One region of the Sphingomonas sp. AC411 genome, then DNA from elsewhere that is predicted to be linked to it. Evidence: riboswitches for the same ligand, from Rfam matches in the RefSeq annotation. Region 1 holds a riboswitch; the other holds the start of a gene.
What was found. Region 1 has a riboswitch for fluoride ahead of AC0IX7_RS21610 (voltage-gated chloride channel family protein). Riboswitches for the same ligand answer to the same signal wherever they lie in the genome.
Positions count from the first base shown of each region.

Region 2: it holds a riboswitch for fluoride, as region 1 does, so the genes downstream of both, AC0IX7_RS19145 (voltage-gated chloride channel family protein) here and AC0IX7_RS21610 (voltage-gated chloride channel family protein) in region 1, are expected to answer to the same signal.

Region 1 covers NZ_CEEDAQ010000003.1:79,107-89,885, forward strand. Annotated here, with positions in the region: gene AC0IX7_RS21595 (replication initiation protein) at 1-652, shown strand, start outside; gene AC0IX7_RS21600 (sulfite oxidase) at 1,207-2,292, shown strand; gene AC0IX7_RS21605 (YidH family protein) at 2,292-2,732, shown strand; fluoride riboswitch at 2,972-3,048, shown strand; gene AC0IX7_RS21610 (voltage-gated chloride channel family protein) at 3,072-4,436, shown strand; gene AC0IX7_RS21615 (molybdopterin-dependent oxidoreductase) at 4,935-6,179, opposite strand; gene AC0IX7_RS21620 (TDT family transporter) at 6,273-7,436, opposite strand; partial or broken gene AC0IX7_RS21625 (LysR substrate-binding domain-containing protein) at 7,433-8,304, opposite strand; gene AC0IX7_RS21630 (malate dehydrogenase) at 8,393-9,376, opposite strand; gene AC0IX7_RS21635 (beta-propeller fold lactonase family protein) at 9,423-10,592, opposite strand; gene copM (CopM family metallochaperone) at 10,737-10,779, shown strand, end outside.
Region 2 covers NZ_CEEDAQ010000001.1:3,714,577-3,721,524, forward strand. Annotated here, with positions in the region: partial or broken gene mqo (malate dehydrogenase (quinone)) at 1-350, opposite strand, end outside; gene AC0IX7_RS19115 (LysR family transcriptional regulator) at 540-1,445, opposite strand; partial or broken gene AC0IX7_RS19120 (pirin family protein) at 1,586-2,329, shown strand; gene wrbA (NAD(P)H:quinone oxidoreductase) at 2,446-3,048, shown strand; gene AC0IX7_RS19130 (hypothetical protein) at 3,159-3,338, opposite strand; gene AC0IX7_RS19135 (hypothetical protein) at 3,335-3,571, opposite strand; gene AC0IX7_RS19140 (hypothetical protein) at 3,740-4,165, opposite strand; fluoride riboswitch at 4,544-4,620, shown strand; gene AC0IX7_RS19145 (voltage-gated chloride channel family protein) at 4,644-5,999, shown strand; gene AC0IX7_RS19150 (serine hydrolase) at 6,155-6,793, shown strand; gene AC0IX7_RS19155 (serine hydrolase) at 6,769-6,948, shown strand, end outside.

The sequences.
Region 1 (10,779 bases):
ATCCGGACTGAAAGGGACGCACCAAGGCAACGAGCGCATAGAGAGTTCACTGCTGCGCCTCATGGGCACCATCGCGATCGTCACGATCCGCAAGGATGGCAAGAGCTACAAGCGCCGTGTCCAGCTGCTCGGCCCAAGTGATGAAAGCCTCGAAAAAGACGGCTTCCTTCACTATCGTATCCCAGAAGAGCTAATCGAGATACTGCGGAACAGTCAGGTTTATGCCCGTCTCAAGACGCAGGTAATGTATTGCTTCGAGTCAAAATACGCACTTTGTCTCTATGAAATGATCGAGCGGCGCATTGGTCTCGAATACAAACAGAAAGAGGAGTTTACGATCGAAGAGCTGCGCGGCCTGCTTAACGTGCCTGAAGGTAAACTCGAACGCTTCGCTGATATGAACAAATATTGTCTGAAGGTGGCTGTCGAGGAAATTAACAAGCTTTGCCCCTTCTATGTCGATTTCACGCCGATCAAGAACGGGCGCAAGGTCGAACGGGTGGCACTCCACTGGTTCCCAAAAACGTCCAGCGGCAAGCGCGACGCACAGAACCTGATCGACCAGCACAGCATTGTACGACGGGCAAAGCTGCGCGGCGGAATTCCCGAACTGCCCGTGCTGGTAGATTTCAGCGCGTCGGCCCAAAGGTGAGCCGCTACCCCAAAACTCACCGATAGGCTTTGCTACCAACCTCTACATGCCAGACACGTGTTCACGTTCCATCGTGTTCTCGTGTTCTCGTGCTATCATGTTCACATGCCAACAAGTGGGCTGGCGGATTCCGGGGTGCCCGTTACAGATGCCGGGCATTCACCCAGCCCTTGCATGTTCCACTCGGGACGGATCATTCGGATCGCCCCTCTTCGGGGTCGGTACATAGAACGGACCCAGATATACGTTAAGCGCCCTCATCCGGGTTCAGGCGGCGCAAATCACCCGTTTGTCGCGCATCTGCGATGGCGACAGGGTTTTCCGTCATCCCTAGTACCTAGCGACGACTTTTGGGACAAAGCCGTCGTAGCAAGTCCAGTCACATCGCGACGATCTACGGGAAAGGCTGTCTGGCGCTCGGCGCCTTTCGCGCGACGGCATGGTGATCGCTCCACCGCCGTCTAGAAAGGGATAGGCTATCGAAAGAGTCTGGGTGACATCGCCCAGCAAAACGATCGATTTCGCTACTGATTTCATCATGGTAGGCCGCTTGCATGACCGCATCCGATCGCGCCGAACAGAATCTGATCCTCCGCTGTCCGGAGCCGCTCAATGCGGAAACGCCCCCGGATAAACTGATCACGTCCTTCCTGACGCCGCAGGCGAACTTCTACATCCGCAGTCACGGACCAACGCCGGAGCTGGCCGACGATCATCGTATAGCGCTGGACGGCTTAGTCGACCGCCCGCGCTCCTACACGGTTGCCGAACTTCAAACGGCATTTGCGACCCGGACAGTGACCGCGACCATGCAGTGCGCCGGCAATCGTCGGGCACATCTTCAAGACGTGGAAAAGACTTCGGGCGATCCCTGGGACGTGGGCGCGATTGGCAATGCGGCGTGGACCGGCGTCGCACTGTGCGACGTGCTCGCCGCAGCCGGCATCCAGGACGGCGCGTCGTTCGTCGGCACTACGGGGGCCGACAACGTGGATGTCGATGGTGAGACGGCACCGTTCGGTGCCTCGATCTCGATCGCCAAGGCGCTAGAGCCCGACGTGCTGATCGTCTGGGCCATGAATGGCGAGGCGCTGGCCCCCGAACATGGCGCACCGCTGCGGCTCGTCGTGCCGGGTTATGCGGGCGTTCGTAGCGCCAAGTGGCTGACGCGCATCGAGGTGCGCGATCGCCCGTCCGATGCGCCGATCCAGGCTAAGGACTACAAGCTCTTTCCGGCGTCGGTAGCGAAGGAGGACGCAGACTGGGATCGGGGTCTGACTATCGAGGAGATGCCGCTCAATGCTGCGATCTGCGCGCCGGTGGACGGCGCGCATGTCAGCGCCGGCGCGTGCGAAATCGCGGGTTATGCGGTCGCCTTCGGCCGAGCGGTCACCCGCGTCGAGGTCTCCGTCAATGGCGGCACCGACTGGCTGCAGGCGGAACTGACTGCAAAACCCGATGCGCCTTGGAGCTGGACGCAGTGGCACGTCACGGTCGATCTGTCTCCCGGACTCCACGTCCTGATCGTGCGCGCCGTTGACGGTGCCGGGCAGATGCAGCCCGAACGGCCCGAGCCGATCTGGAACTTCGCCGGCTATCTCTCGACTGCCTGGCATCGCATCGCCGTTACCGCTGGCTGATGGACGCGCCGCACGACGCCGATCGGGCCCATGCGAAGCTGGCGGAGAGCGCGAGCAAGCTGAAGGACAGCGCAGTCCAGCAGGTGGACAGCGCCGACCGTCGCACAGAGCTTGCCGCGGACCGCACAATCCTCGCCGGCGAACGCACCTATGCTGCCTGGGTGCGTACCGGACTGGCGGCGCTCGCTTCCGGTATCGGCGCGCGCGCGCTGCTCAAGGACGTCGTGTTCCCGTGGCTGGCGACGGCGACCGGGACCATGCTGATCTTGTTCAGCGCCTTTTGCTTCGCCGCTGCGGTGTGGCGAGAGATGGGCGCAGGCGCCCCGCCGCCACGACCGGACATCAAGCGCCTGCCAGCGACGTTGCTCCTAGTGATGAACGGGTTTCTTATGCTCGTGTCACTGGCCGCGCTCGTCGGCATCTGGACGGCACGCTCGTAGCAGCCATCCCTAGGTTTGCTGCGAACCGATCAGACCCCGCAGCGCATCCGCGGCTTTCGTGCGGTATCGCCCCCTTGTGACGAAGCCCGAAAACGACGTGGGCCAAAGCCGATCGGTCCCGCATGCAGCGTACCCGGGGTCGGTACATATAACGGGCTCAGATAGACGCTGCCGACTGGCCGGTCCGAGCATTTGCCCGACCAACATGCCCATTGACGGTTGGGGCAAACGTCTAATAGATCGACTTTGGCAATGGATTTCTGCCGGGCAATTTGGCCGAACCGCTCTGATAAGAGCTGATGATTCCTACTTGGCGCCTTCAGGCAGCAAGGAGGAATTGTGCGCGCTACCTTTCGCAATCTCGTCGGCACGCTGAATGTCGCGGCATTCATGCGCGATCGTCACGACCATGCGATCTCTGTCCTGCGCTGGGCGCTGATCTTGCTGCCCATGGCGGCACTCGTCGGGACGCTATGTGCGGCGTTCCTGCTGAGTCTCGATACCGTTACGCGACTGCGGTTTGCATCGCCTTGGCTGCTCTATCTGCTACCGGTGGGCGGGTTCGTTGTCGGATTCCTCTACCATGTCACCGGGCGCACAGTGGAAGGCGGCAACAATCTGATCGTCGAGCAGATCCACGAGCCTGGCGGCGGGGTGCCTCTGCGGATGGCGCCGCTCATCTTCTTCGGCACAGTGGTGACGCATCTTTTCGGTGGCTCGGCCGGACGTGAGGGCACCGCCGTCCAATTGGGTGGAAGCCTTGCCAGCGGTTTCGGCCGCGCGCTCCGCCTCGATGCGGGCGGCACGCGCATCCTGTTGATGACGGGTATCGCAGCCGGGTTCGGCGCGGTCTTCGGCACGCCGATCGCAGGCGCGGTCTTCGCGCTCGAAGTGCTGGCGATCGGCCGCGTTGAATATTCCGCGCTAGTGCCTTGCCTCGTTGCAGCGCTAGTCGGCGATTGGACGTGCCTCGCCTGGGGTATCCATCACGGTGTCTACCCGATCGGTGCGTTGATACCGGTCGATGCGCTGCTCGTGACGAAGGCGGGTATTGCGGGGATCATATTCGGATTGGTCGGTTTGGCCTTCGCCGAAGCCAACCACGTGGTCGGGGGATGTCTGAAGCGGATCGTCCCCTATGGTCCGCTACGTCCAGTGATCGGCGGGGTCGTCGTTATCGCGCTCGTCTTCCTGTTCGGCACGCGCGACTATCTAGGCCTGGGTGTCCTGGCAGCGAGGCCCGAGAGCCTTACCATCGCCAGCTTCTTCGGACCAGACACGCATCCGTGGAGTTGGGCGATCAAGCTGCTGTTTACTGTCGTCACGCTCGGTGCGGGTTTCAAAGGTGGTGAAGTCACGCCGTTGTTCTTCATCGGCGCGACGCTCGGTAACGCGCTGGCGCCTTTCTTGGACGTACCGACGGGCCTGTTCGCCGCGATCGGCTTTGTTGCGGTCTTTGCCGGGGCTGCCAATACCCCGCTCGCCTGCACCTTCATGGGGATTGAACTGTTTGGCGCCAGCTATGCGGTGCCGATCGCCGTCGCCTGTTTCGTGGCCTATCTCTGCTCGGGCCACAATGGCATCTACCTGTCGCAGCGCGTTGCGATACCCAAGGTGCCCGCGAACGGCCTCGCGCCCAATGCAACACTGCGCGAGACACGTACACGCCGCACAGCACTTCGCGCGCAGAACCGCGTGTCGTGAGTGATGTGCTTAGCCTGATCCCCCGATACGTCGGGCGCAGCCTTCGGATCGGGGTCTTGCGCCTTGCCCTTCGCGGCGCCCGGCTGCTTTGCGCTCATGGCGGTCAGATAAGCGACGATCGCCGGCACGTCAGCCTGTGCAACAGGAGCCTTGTAGACCTCGCGCATCTTGGTGACCTCCGCGGTCCACTGATCGGAGGAGAGTGGCGGCTGGTTCAGCGCCATGCTCGCCGAATGACACGAGGTGCAGTTGGCGTTGATGACGTCGGCATGCGGGCCGGCGGGATATTGCCCTTCGTCGGTCGGGAGATCGACCGAGGTGGACGCCAGCGAGAAGCCGCGCGCCGAAACGCTTGGCGGCGGTGGTGCGGTCGGGGCGGCAGGCGGCGGGGCGATGCGGCTGTTCGGGGCACCGATCGCGAGTAGAAGAACGACGGTCGCGCCGACGAACCCGAACGACAGCGTGCCGATGGAAGGCGTTTTCATGGGGGAGCGCTCCTCAGCCGACGACGATGTTGGTGGTTTCGATGTTGCCGCGCATGAACCCGCCCGGGTTCCAGATCGGCGTCATCGGCTGCGCGATGCCGGCGGTGTTCCAGCAGCGCGACATCAGTCTGGTCGGGCCCGCATGGCTGAGCGGCACCTGCGCATCCCAGCGGCGGAAACTGTATTTGCCGTGATCGGGGCCAAGCGTCGTCTTGTACCAGCTCTTGCCGTTGTCGGTCGACACATCGACCTTGGCGACGCCGCAATCGCCGCCCATCGCGATGCCGCCCAGCGGGATTGACCGGTCAAACGCGATCGCCTGCCCTTCGTCGAGGCTCGTGACCCAACTGCGCGGGATCATCTTGTTGATCGGGACGGCCGGGAAATCCTTCTGGCCAGGCCGCACGTTCGCGCCTGGAGTGTCAGGGATCTTGTACGCCTTGGCCATCCAGTAACCGTCGTCGGGCGCGGCAAGCACCTCGATGTCGTTCAGCATCTTGACCCAATAGGTCGAATACCAGCCGGGTACGATCAGCCGGACCGGGAAGCCGTTGAGGAGCGGCATCTGTTCACCGTTCATCCCGAAGGCGAGCATCACTTCGCCGTCGCGTGCGTGGTCGATCGACAGCGACTTCGCAAAATCCGGTCCACCCGCGACCACCGGCTGGTCGAGCGCACCGAACCGCACCGCGACCGCGCCCGGCTTCACGCCGGCGATATCGAGCACGTCGCGCAGGCGCACGCCGAGCCATTTGGCGTTGCCCATCGCCCCGTGACGCCACTGCGCACCGGCAACAGGGGGCTGGAACAGCGCACGCGAATTGCCCGAGCATTGGTTGATCGCCGCCAGCTCGACGCGTGGCAACTTCAGCAGTTGCGCGAGCGAGATCGACAGCGGCCGCGTGACCGCGCCGTGCACCTTGATCCGGAACGCCTCGACATCGATCGCGGTCGGAATGTCGGCCCAGTGCCAGCGGACGAAGAACTGGTCGTTCGGTGTGAAGACGTCGCCATTGAACACGCTCATCGGCGTTTCCAGCAGCGGCGGGTGGATCCGCTGGAGGATCATGCTGCCCTTGCCGGGGAACGCACTGGTTATCGGCCGTTCCGATGGGCCACCCGGAAGATGCAGGTCGACCATGCTCTGCGCCAGCGCGGGTGCGGCGATCAGCGCGCCGCTGCCGATCGCAGCCTCTGCGAGAAAGCGACGGCGGTTCGTCGCCTGCGCCAGTTTCATATCCAGGCTGTCCACCAGCATTCTCCCTTCGATGTCATGCTCTTATGCGCGATCCGTCCGACGGTCTGCCCGGTACGGGTCGATCGGATGGGCCGGTTCGATCCGGCAGGACGATCAGTTCGGCCCATCAATTGGCTTGGGCGATGCAGGGCGACACGAACAGGTTTCCGCGCCAGCCGCCTGCGACCGTCTTGGCGCCGACCAGCAGCCACATCGCTGCGAGCGCGATGGTGAGGATGGTGCCGACGATCCCGAAAAGCCGAGCTGGAGCGTCGTGCCGAGCTTGAAGGTGGCGACAGTGTAGACGCCGAGCGGGAAGGTGTAGCCCCACCAGCCAAGGTTGAACGGGATACCCGCGCGCCAGTAGCGGATCGTGATCAGCGTCGCGAGCGCCAGCCACCACAGGCCGAAGCCCCAGAGCAACAGCCCGGCGATCGTGCCGATCCCCTGCGCTACCGCGCCGATCTGGCCGAGGCCGTTGGCGGCGAGGATCGCGGGCGCGTCGCTACCGAGCACCAGCATCCCGAGCGCACCGGTGCCGATCGGACCGAGCGCGAGCCAGCTCGAGGCGGCCATGCTCTCGTGCGGCAGCTTGTGGAGAGCCATCCGCAGGATCAGGATCGCGAGAATGCCGAACGCGACCGGCACCGAATAGGCCCACAGGACATAGGAGGTCGCCAGCACCACGAACTGATGATGGGCGTCGGCCAGATGCGGTGCGAGCAGGCCTCCGCTCGCGCCTGCGACCTCGGCCGCGACCACTGGCAGGAGCCACACCGCGGTCATGCCGTCGAGCGAATGTTCGTGCCGGGTAAACATGAGGTAGGGGATCGCTACACCGCAGGCGAGCGACATCGCGACGTCGATCCACCACAATGTCTCGGCGATCGGGATCACGCCGGCGCCGAACCGCGGCAGGCCGAACGCCAGGAACCCGTTGATGATCGTCGCGAGGCCCATCGGGATCGTACCGATGAACATCGATACGGTGTTGTGCCCGAAGATCCGCCGCGCCTCGTGCCCGAACATCGTCCAGCGCGCGGTGTAGAGCCCGGCGAACAGCGTGAAGAGCGCGATGTTGAAATACCACAATGCCTCGCCGACCGGGTGCAGCGACGTGCCGACGCCCGGCACCTGCGGTAAGGCCAGCGCCAGGATACCGGTGCCCATGGTCGCGGCGAACCAGTTGGGCGTGAACTGCCGGATCATCTCGCGCGGTGAGTCGAGCCGGCTGAGCGGCTTCAGGCCATCAAGAACGGGTTTCAGATCGGCGGTCACTTGCCAGTCTCCTTGATGAGATCGGTCAGCGCATCGGCCGCCCGGGTACGATAGCGCTCTTTGTGCCGCAGCGCGTAGAACGGACGCCGCGGCAGACCGAGCGGCAGATCGTGCAACGTTCCGGCCGCGATTGCAGGTGCGACGACATGCTGCGACAGGACCGCGACGCCTGCGCCAGCCTCGACCGCGCTACGTACCGCCTCGTTCGACGGCAGGGTCAGCGCGGTGGTGAGGTCCGACGGATCGACGCCGCGCTGGCGCAACACCTCCTCGAACGACGAGCGCGTGCCCGATCCCTGTTCGCGGACGATCCAGCGCGCGGCGCGGATCCAGTCCTCGTCGATCGTGTCGGCTGCGCGATCGCTTACCAGCACCATGCGGTCGTTCGCGACCGTCCAATGCGCGAGCGCGGGCTCGTCGATCACACCCTCGACGAAGCCGAGCTCGACCGCACCGTCGAGCACGCGCGCCGCGGCCCCTCGGTGTTGTCGATCGCCAGTTCGATTGAGATCGCGGGGTAGCGCGCATGGAACGCCGCCAGCTGGCGGGGCAGCCAATAGCCTGCGATCGTCTGGCTTGCGACCAGCCGCAGTGTGCCGCGCTCCAGTCCTGCATATTCGGCCAGTGCAAGTTCCGCGCTGGCGGCACGGCCAAGCACTGCGCGCGCGTCGACCAGAAACATGCGGCCCGCTTCGGACAGTTCGATCCCGCGGCCGACCCGGTGGAACAGCGGCACGCCGTGCCGAGCTTCTAGCGCGGCGATGGCAGCGCTTGCGGCTGACTGCGTCACATTGAGCGCTTCGGCAGCGCGCGTCATGTGCTCGCGCTCTGCGACACCGACGAAAATCCTGAGTTGTTCGAGGGTCATGCCCGATCTCCTTGCCCCAATGATAGGGAAAGGAGATCAATCGCACCAACCAAAGATTACAGTCATTCCAATCAGATATACCGATCGTTCATTTCAGAATGTCGATAACCGCCTCACGTTCATCGACCAGTTCGGCAATCGTGCGATCGAGCATCGATCGCTGGAACGGATCGAGGGTCAGGCCTTCGATACGCGCATACCCACCGCTCATGCAGTGCACCGGCACGCCGCACACCAGTCCTTGCGGGATACCGTAGGAGCCATCTGACACCACGCCCATCGACACCCAATTATCGCCTGCGCCGTGCACCCAGTCGCGCAGATGGTCGATCGCTGCATTTGCGGCCGACGCGGCCGAGGACGCACCCCGTGCTTCGATGATCGCGGTTCCGCGCTGCGCAACGGTGGGGATCAGGGTTTCGCGGTACCAGGCCTCGTTTCCGATACGGTCGGCAAGCTTTTGGCCATCGAGTTCGGCATTCCCCCAGTCGGCAAACATCGTCGGCGAATGGTTTCCCCAGACGACGAGCTTTGTAATCGCATCGACACCTACACCCGCCTTGGCCGCAAGCTGTCCCTGCGCGCGGTTGTGATCGAGGCGGATCATCGACGTGATGTTTTCGGCAGGAAAACCCGGTGCGCTTTGCGCAAGAATCCAGGCATTTGTGTTGGCGGGATTGCCGACGACCAGGATCTTGGCGTCACGTTTGGCCACTGCGTCCAATGCTGCGCCCTGCGTCTTGAAGATCGCTGCGTTGGCAGCGAGCAAATCACGGCGCTCCATGCCCTTTGAGCGGGGACGAGACCCAACCAGCATGGCCGCATCGATGTCCTTGAAAGCCACCATCGGATCATCAGTAATGATCACACCTGCCAGTAGCGGGAACGCGCAATCCTCCAGTTCCATGACCACGCCGCGTACGGCGTCCATAGCCTGCGGCACGTCGAGCAGTTGAAGGATAACGGGCTGGTCCGGTCCGAACACGTCACCCTGCGCAACCCGGAAGAGCAGCGAATAGCAAATTTGTCCTGCGGCACCGCTGATCGCGATCCTGACGGGGGGCTTGGTCATTTTAGAAAGGGCTTTCCTTGGGAAATTACAGACGGTGTAAGACCGATCAACGCGCCGCCACGGCAAGCGCCGCATCGCGCCCGGATGGCACCAGATTGGCGAGACCTTTTCCTGATCGCACGGCACCAGGAACGTAGATCAGGCTTTGCGCATCCGTACTGATAGGGATTGTCGACACGGTGGTGTACGTCAGCGTGTCGATCCCAGCGACCTTGTTGGTTCCGGCCAGGCTGGCATAGATTCTCGTACCATCGCCCGACGGCCAAACCGCACTTGGAGCCGCTTGTAGCGGGACGGTTGCCACAGCCTCCAGGCTGTCGGTTCTATAGACCTTGATTGCAGGTTGATCGCCGCCAATGCTGACATAGGCAAAGGAATCGTCCGCGCGCTGGGCGAAGTTGACCGCGCCCGTTGCTGGACCAGTGTTTATCACTTCGCGTACCGCAAACGGCGGTTTGGCAGCAAAAACCGTGGTCGTGCCGCTCTCGCGGCGTGTTGCCCAAATCTGTTTGCCATCTGGCGAGACCGCGATTGCTCCCTCACCTGCACCGTTGCTGGCAACGTGTCCGACGACGCGCCGATGCTCGACGTCGACAACCAGGATGGACGGCCTTTCAGTAAGCGATACAAAGGCATAGCGTCCGTTTGGCGACAGGATGGTCGCGCCCGCTCCGCCACTTGCTGGTACGCGGGTGATCTCCCGCGCGGTCTTAGGATCCACGACTGCGATGGCATGTTCATCGCCGAGCGAAACCCAGAGTTCGTGCCCATTGGGCGTAAACGCGACGGCGGTAGGCGACGTCTGGAACACGGTCCGGCCTCGTTCCGTGTTCGTGGCCAGATCTACGAGCGTCACACTGTGCTGCGCTAATGCCGATACCGCCAGGGTCCGCCCGTCACGCGTTGCAGCCAGGTGCTGGACTTTGGGGCTGGAAAAGCTGGGCTCAGCTATCGCGCTTTTGGTGAGGTCGATGCGTCCCAGTTCGTTGCCCGCTGCAGGATCGATGACAACGATCTTTGTCGATGTCGGGTCAGACACATAGATCCGGTCATGATGACTAAGGTCGATATCAGCCTTCGACCACGGTGCCTGAACCGCCTTGATATCGCAGGGAAAGTCGTCCGCCGCAGGTGCAGCCCAATAGGCCTGAGCGATCGCCGGGACTGGGGCTACGGAGGCCAACATCGCGGCAACCAGAACGATCGCAGCTTTCATCGTTTGATCCTTATCGCGGATCCGGCGGGTGATCGTGCCAGTCCGATGCCGCTAGATCGACCGATATCTCCCCTGCGTCCAACGCATGGTAGCGATGGTTTCAATACGAAAACGCGATCATAGATTGTCTACCGTTCTTTTTAGATGATCAGAACAACCATGCTTATGCGTTGGATCGATGGCTGCG
Region 2 (6,948 bases), on a different contig from region 1:
CTTTCATCGGCGACCTTGTCGAGGCGTTCGACCAGTTCGATCGTCCAGGTCGGTTCGAGTTCGCGCAGCAGCACGGCGAGCGTCGCGCTCATGATGCCGCCGCCGATCAGCAGGACGTCGACCGTCCGCTCGGTGGTCGCCGCATCGGCGTGCGCGAGCGGCAGGGCTGCTGCACCGCCGGCGACGATGGCCGAGCCGAGCAGGTTGCGGCGGGTCACGCCGGTCTTGGCTGCTGGAGAAGTCTTGGCTGCTGGAGAAATCGTGTCGTTAGCGTCTGGCTGCATGGTCATGCCTTTTCGTTTCGGCATGGTCCGCTGTCCCGACACAGGCCGAAGACGACGAAAATCCATGACCGGATTATCGGGTCAGCCACGCGAAAATCACGGAAATCGATACACGTACTACCGACTGAGCGCGGCCGCTGCTCAAAGTCCTCATCCCGGTATCGGGTGTCGTTGGGATGGCGCTGCGGTCTAAACTCGAGTGCCTGTCCAGCCTCTCACATGGCATCCGGCCCGGTTTTGCGCAAGGTCGCCGCTTCAGGCTTGCCCTGCGTTCGGATCGCGGAGGCGGGCGGCGAGGAACTCGATCAGCGCCTCGACCCGGGCTGGGCGCAGCGGGCTGGGCGGCGTGAGCAGGTGGAGGCCGATCTTCGCGGGTGCCCAATCGTCGAGGATGGTGACCAGCGCGCCCGATCCGATATGCCGGTCGACGATGAAGTCGGGCAGGCGCGCGATGCCGAGGCCGGCGATCAGCGCGGGGACGATCGCCTCGCCGCTGTTGGCGGTGAGCTGGCCCTGTAGTCGCACCGAGACGTCGGCGCCGCCGGGGCCGTGGAAGCGCCACGGGCCGACGACGTTCGAATAGCCGACGAGCTGGTGTTCGCCGAGCTGGGCCGGGTGCGTCGGCGTGCCGTGCTTCGCGAGGTAGCTGGGGGCGGCGACGGTGTGCGCCTGGATGCTGCAGAGGCGGCGGGCGCGGAGCGAACTGTCGGGCAGCTCGGCGATCCGCAACGCGACGTCGAAGCCTTCGGCGACGATGTCCACGCGCGCATCGGACAGGTGGAAATCGACCTCGATACCGGGATGCGCGACGAGGAACTCGGCGAGGATCGGCGCGACGTTGGTGACGCCGAAGCTCATGGGGGCGGCGAGGCGGACGCGGCCGGTATGCGCGCTGGCGGCGTCGTGCGCGGATTCTTCGGCGGCGCGGGCTTCGGCGAGGATACGCGCGGCGTGCTCGGCGAGCGGCTTGCCGGCTTCGGTCAGCGCGAGACGGCGTGAGGTGCGGTGGAAGAGCGACTGGCCGAGATGCGCTTCGAGGCGGGTGATCGCCTTCGAGACGGTCGCCTTGCTGAGCCCGACCGCGTCGGCGGCGGCGCTGAACGAGCGGTGCTCGACGACGCTGGCGAAGATCGCCCAGGCTTCGAGATCGGGCAGGCGCATGGGGACTCCAGATCTTCCCCTCCCTTCCAGGGAGGGGAGCAAGAGTAGGAACATTACCAACCGAAACGATCGGTTTCCAGCGTTTCTATTTACGGTGTGATCGCAGCGCTTATTTTGGCTTCAACCAGTGGAGACATTTCATGACGACCACGACCCTTTCCAAAGTTGCCCTTTCCAAAGTTGCCCTTTCCAAAGTTGACCGCCGCCCCTTCGAAAGCCTCGGCCATGCCGATCACGGCTGGCTGAATGCCAGGCATCATTTCTCGTTCGCGAGCTATTACGATCCTGCCCGGATGGGTTGGGGCGCGATCCGCGTGTGGAACGACGACCAGATCGCCGCGAACTCCGGGTTCCCGCCGCATCCGCATCAGGACATGGAGATCATCACCTATGTCCGCAGCGGCGCGATCACGCATCAGGATTCACTCGGCAACAAGGGGCGCACCGAGGCTGGTGACGTTCAGGTGATGAGCGCCGGCACCGGCGTCCGTCACGCCGAGTATAACCTGGAGCCCGAGACGACGACGATCTTCCAGATCTGGATCGAGCCTTCGCGCAAAGGTGGCGCGCCGAGCTGGGGTGCCAAGCCGTTTCCCAAGGGCGAGCGCTCCGGCCAGTTCGTGACGCTCGCCAGCGGGTTCGAGGGCGACGTCGATGCATTGCCGATCCGTGCGAACGCCCGGGTGCTGGCGGCGACGCTGAAGGCCGGCGACAGCGTCGACTATGCAGTCGGCGACGGCCGCCACGTCTATCTGGTGCCCGCGACCGGCGCGATCACGATCGGCGACGACGCCTTCGGTGCGCGCGACGGAGCGGCGCTGCTGGGCGGCCAGACGGTGACGATCACGGCTCAAGACGACGCCGAGATCGTTCTGGTGGACTCGAGTAGAACTCCCTCCCGCTTGCGGGAGGGGTCGGGAGGGGCTTCCTCCCGCGATCCCGCCCGGAACTGCCCCCTAACCCCTCCCGCAAGCGGGAGGGGAACTCGAAGGAAACACTTATGACCAAGGTTCTCGTGCTCTATTACTCGTCCTACGGCCATATCGAGCAGATGGCGGATGCCGTCGCCGAGGGCGCGCGCGCCGGTGGTGCCGAGGTCGACATCCGCCGCGTCGCCGAGACCGCGCCGCAGTCGGTGATCGAGGCCGCGCATTTCAAGACCGACACCGCACATGCCGAGATCGAAGGCCCCGCCGCGCTCGAGCAGTATGACGCGATCATCGTCGGTGCGCCGACCCGCTTCGGCCGGATGCCCGCGCAGATGGCGCAGTTCTGGGACACGACCGGCGGCCAGTGGTTCTCGGGCGCGCTGATCGGCAAGGTCGGCGGTGCGTTCACCTCGACCGCGAGCCAGCATGGCGGCCAGGAAACGACCTTGTTCTCGATCATCACCAACCTGCTGCATCACGGGCTGACGATCGTCGGGCTCGACTATGGCTTCCAGGCGCAGATGGGCGTCGATGCGGTCAAGGGCGGCTCGCCTTACGGCGCGACGACGCTGTCGGACGGTGACGGCAGCCGCCAGCCGAGCAAGGACGAACTCGATGGCGCCCGCTATCAGGGCAAGCGCATTGCCGAGACCGCGGCGAAGCTGAAGGGCTGAACCGGGTCGGATTGCCGGGATCGACGCACAAGCGTCGGTCCCGGTTTTGTGTCCGGACCAGCTGCTCTCCGCGACACGCTGGACCAAATGGTCCAGCATGCCTAGCCGACTTATGGGGCGGGGCGCAGGGTGATCCGGGTCAGTTCGGAAGGTCGGCCGAGGCGCAGAGCAAAGCCCGGCCACAGGGCCGTGCCGTTGCTGACATAGAGCGTCATGCCCGCCACCTCGTAGCGCCCGGACACGAACCCGCCATTGGCTGGGGCGACCAGTTTATCCAGACCAGCGATCATCCCGCCATGCGTGTGCCCCGATAGCTGAAGCGCGATCCCCGGGCGGCGGCGCGGCGCGCATCCTTGGGCTGATGATCGAGCAATATGACGGGTACGTCGTCCGGGGATCCGGCGAGCGCCGCGGACATGTCTGGTCCGGCTTGGCCCACGCCCGGTGCCGACAGGTCGGTGACACCGGCCAGGACCAGTCGCGCATCGCCACGGGTCAGCACGGCATGGGCATTCGGCAGCATCCGGATTCCCAACCCTGCAAGGTGGCGCATCCACGCCGCGTAATCGAAGAAATACTCATGGTTGCCCGGATCGCGTAGACCCCGTCGGGTGCACGGAGACTCGGAGCGGCTCGACATCGTGGCTGCGCATGGCGACCGAGCCGTCGATGAAGTCGCCGGTCACGACGATCAGGTCGACCCCGACGCGTTCGCCCGATCGACGGTCTGGCGGGCCCAGCGCTCCGGGAACAGCCGACTGATGTGAAGGTCGGTCAGTTGCAGGATACGATACCCGTCGAACTCGGGCGGCAGGTCGCGTATCGCGACCTCGATGTCGTTGATCGGCGGCACGCGGATGGCATTGCCGACGCCGATCGCCGCGAGCAGCGCCGCCAGTCCTGCAATGGCGAAGCGCACGCCATCCGGAACATGCACCGACCGCGACCGCACGAGCATCGTTGCCAGCGTTCCGAGGTCGAGCAGAATCTGGAAGACGGCGAGCAGCACGATCGCGCCAAACGCCCAGTTGAACAGGATCACGACCGTACGGGGAAACTCAGGCGCGAACACCGATCCCGACGAAAGCCGGCTCCAGAAATGATATTGCGAGGCCATGAGCAGGAGGACTGCGATACCCCCTTGGCCCAGAACGGCAGGGCTAGCGGCCAGAGCCATCGGACGATGACGAGCAGGCACGGGGTCGCGAAGATGAGGTGAAAGATCGTCGGTCTCCGTCGAAATACGGTGGCGTGAACGCGGGTACGAGCGCCTCCCGCTCGATCTGCAACCATGTACCTCGCAGGGCAAGGATGGCATTCGTCGAGTGCGCGTCATCTGCCGAAGCATCGGGGCAGGGCAAGCGATTTTGCCGGACTCCTACATCCCCTTCGTGAACCAGCACGAAAGAACCACCCGATCGGCTCCAGATGCCCGTTCTAAACCACCAGCGAACGCTTGTCCGGCGTTGACGGTTACACGATCAGGCGACATAGGCGACCCAACGGCGATGGATTTCCGCCGGGCAATGTGGCCGAACCGCTCTGGCAAGAGCTGATGATTCCTACTTGGCGCCGACAGGCAGCAAGGAGGATTTGTGCGCGCTACCTTTCATACCCTCATCACCGATCTCGACATCGCGACCTTCGTCCGGAACCGCCACGACCATGCCGTGTCGGTCGTGCGCTGGGCGCTGATCCTCGTGCCGATGGCGGCGCTTGTCGGGACGCTGTGCGCAGCCTTTCTGTGGAGCCTCGACGCGGTGACGCGACTGCGTTTCGCGGCGCCCTGGCTGTTATACTGCCTGCCGATCGGGGGCTTCGGGGTCGGGTTGCTCTACCATCTCACGGGCCGCTCGGTGGAGGGTGGCAACAACCTGATCGTCGAGCAGATCCACGAGCCGGGCGGCGGGGTGCCGCTGCGGATGGCGCCGCTGATCTTCTTCGGCACGGTGGTGACGCATCTGTTCGGCGGCTCGGCCGGCCGCGAAGGCACCGCGGTCCAGCTTGGCGGCAGCCTCGCCAGCGGTTTCGGCCGTGCGCTCCGGCTCGATGCGGACGGCACGCGAATCCTGTTGATGACGGGGATCGCGGCTGGGTTCGGAGCGGTGTTCGGCACGCCGATCGCTGGCGCGGTGTTCGCGCTCGAGGTGCTGGCGATCGGGCGCGTCGAATATCGTGCGCTCGTGCCGTGCCTCGTCGCCGCGCTCGTCGGCGACTGGACGTGCCTCGCCTGGGGAATCCACCACGGTGTCTACCGGGTCGATGCGTTGATCGTTGTGGATGCGCTGCTCGTCGCCAAGGCGGGCCTTGCCGGGGTCGCGTTCGGATTGGTGGGTCTCGCCTTCGCCGAGGCCAACCACGCGCTCGGCGGGTGGCTCAAGCGGATCGTGCCCTATGGTCCGCTCCGCCCGCTGATCGGCGGAATCGCGGCGATCGCGCTCGTCTTCCTGTTCGGCACGCGCGACTATCTGGGGCTCGGGACGCTGGCGGCGACGCCGGACGGGCTGACCATCGCCAGCTTCTTCGGACCGGACCCGCATCCGTGGAGCTGGGCGCTCAAGTTCGTGTTCACCGTCGTCACGTTGAGTTCCGGCTTCAAGGGCGGGGAGGTGACGCCGTTGTTCTTCATCGGCGCGGCACTCGGTAGCGCGCTGGCGCCGCTGTTCGGCGTCCCGACCGGGGTGTTCGCCGCAATCGGTTTCGTCGCGCTGTTCGCGGGCGCCGCCAATACGCCGCTTGCCTGCACCTTCATGGGAATTGAGCTGTTCGGTGCGACCTATGCGGTTCCGATCGCGGTCGCATGTTTCGTGGCGTACCTCTGCTCCGGGCACAACGGTATCTACCTGTCGCAGCGTGTCGCCGTCGCGAAGACGCCTGCGGACGGCCTCGTTCCTAACGCGACGTTGCGCGAGGCGCGCGCAGAGCGTGCCGCACGCCGCCGGCATCGCTGACCGCCGAAGTCCAGTGCTTGCGTCGGATCGACCTCTAAGCGCGCCGAAGGCCCTAGCCGCGGGTTTCGCCGGACGGTCGAGGCGCTACACGGTGAGAAAAGGAAGTCTTGTTGACGCTTGAATCGTTTTGTCGGGGCATCGGCGCCGTTGCCGGGATGTCCGTCCTGGCTGCCTGCGTGCCCGCCGGACGCCAGTCCCTGCCGCCTTCGGCGGTGCCCATCACCGTGCAGACGACGGCACCGGCCCCACGATTGCCGACACGGGCGCCAGTACGACCAGCGGGCCGGCCACAGCCATCCGCCGACCTGCTCAACGCGGTGCAGGCCCTTGGGGCGGGGTTCAAGGGACAGGTCGGTATCAGCGTACGCGATATCGACGAAGGCTGGGTCGTCGCATGGGACGGCGACCGGCCACGACCGCAGCAAAGCGTGAGCAAGCTATGGGTCGCGATCACCGTCATGGATGCGGTGGATCGCGGCCGCCTGTCGCTGACCGATCCCGTGACGGTCACGCGCGCCGATCTGACCCTCTTCCACCAGCCCATCCGGGCACTGGTCGGCAAGGACGGTTACAAGGCCACCATCGGAGAGCTGCTGCGCGGCGCGATGACGCGCAGCGACAATACGTGCAACGACGTGCTCCTCTGGCGGGTCGGGGGCCCGGTCGCGGTGAACCGGATGCTCGCGGACAAGGGCGTTTCCGGCGTCAAGTTCGGCCCTGGCGAGCGGCAGTTGCAGGCGCGTACCGCAGGACTGGAATGGCGCCCGGAATGGGCGGGGGCTGGGGCTTCCTGAAAGCGCGGGCGGCGATGAGTTACGAAGCGCGCGATCGGGCTCTCAACCGGTATCTCGCAGCGCCGATCGACGGGGCGTCGGCGAACGGCATCACGCTCGGCCTGTCGCTACTGTCGCAAGGCAAGCTGCTAACCGCACGCTCGACCGCATCCCTG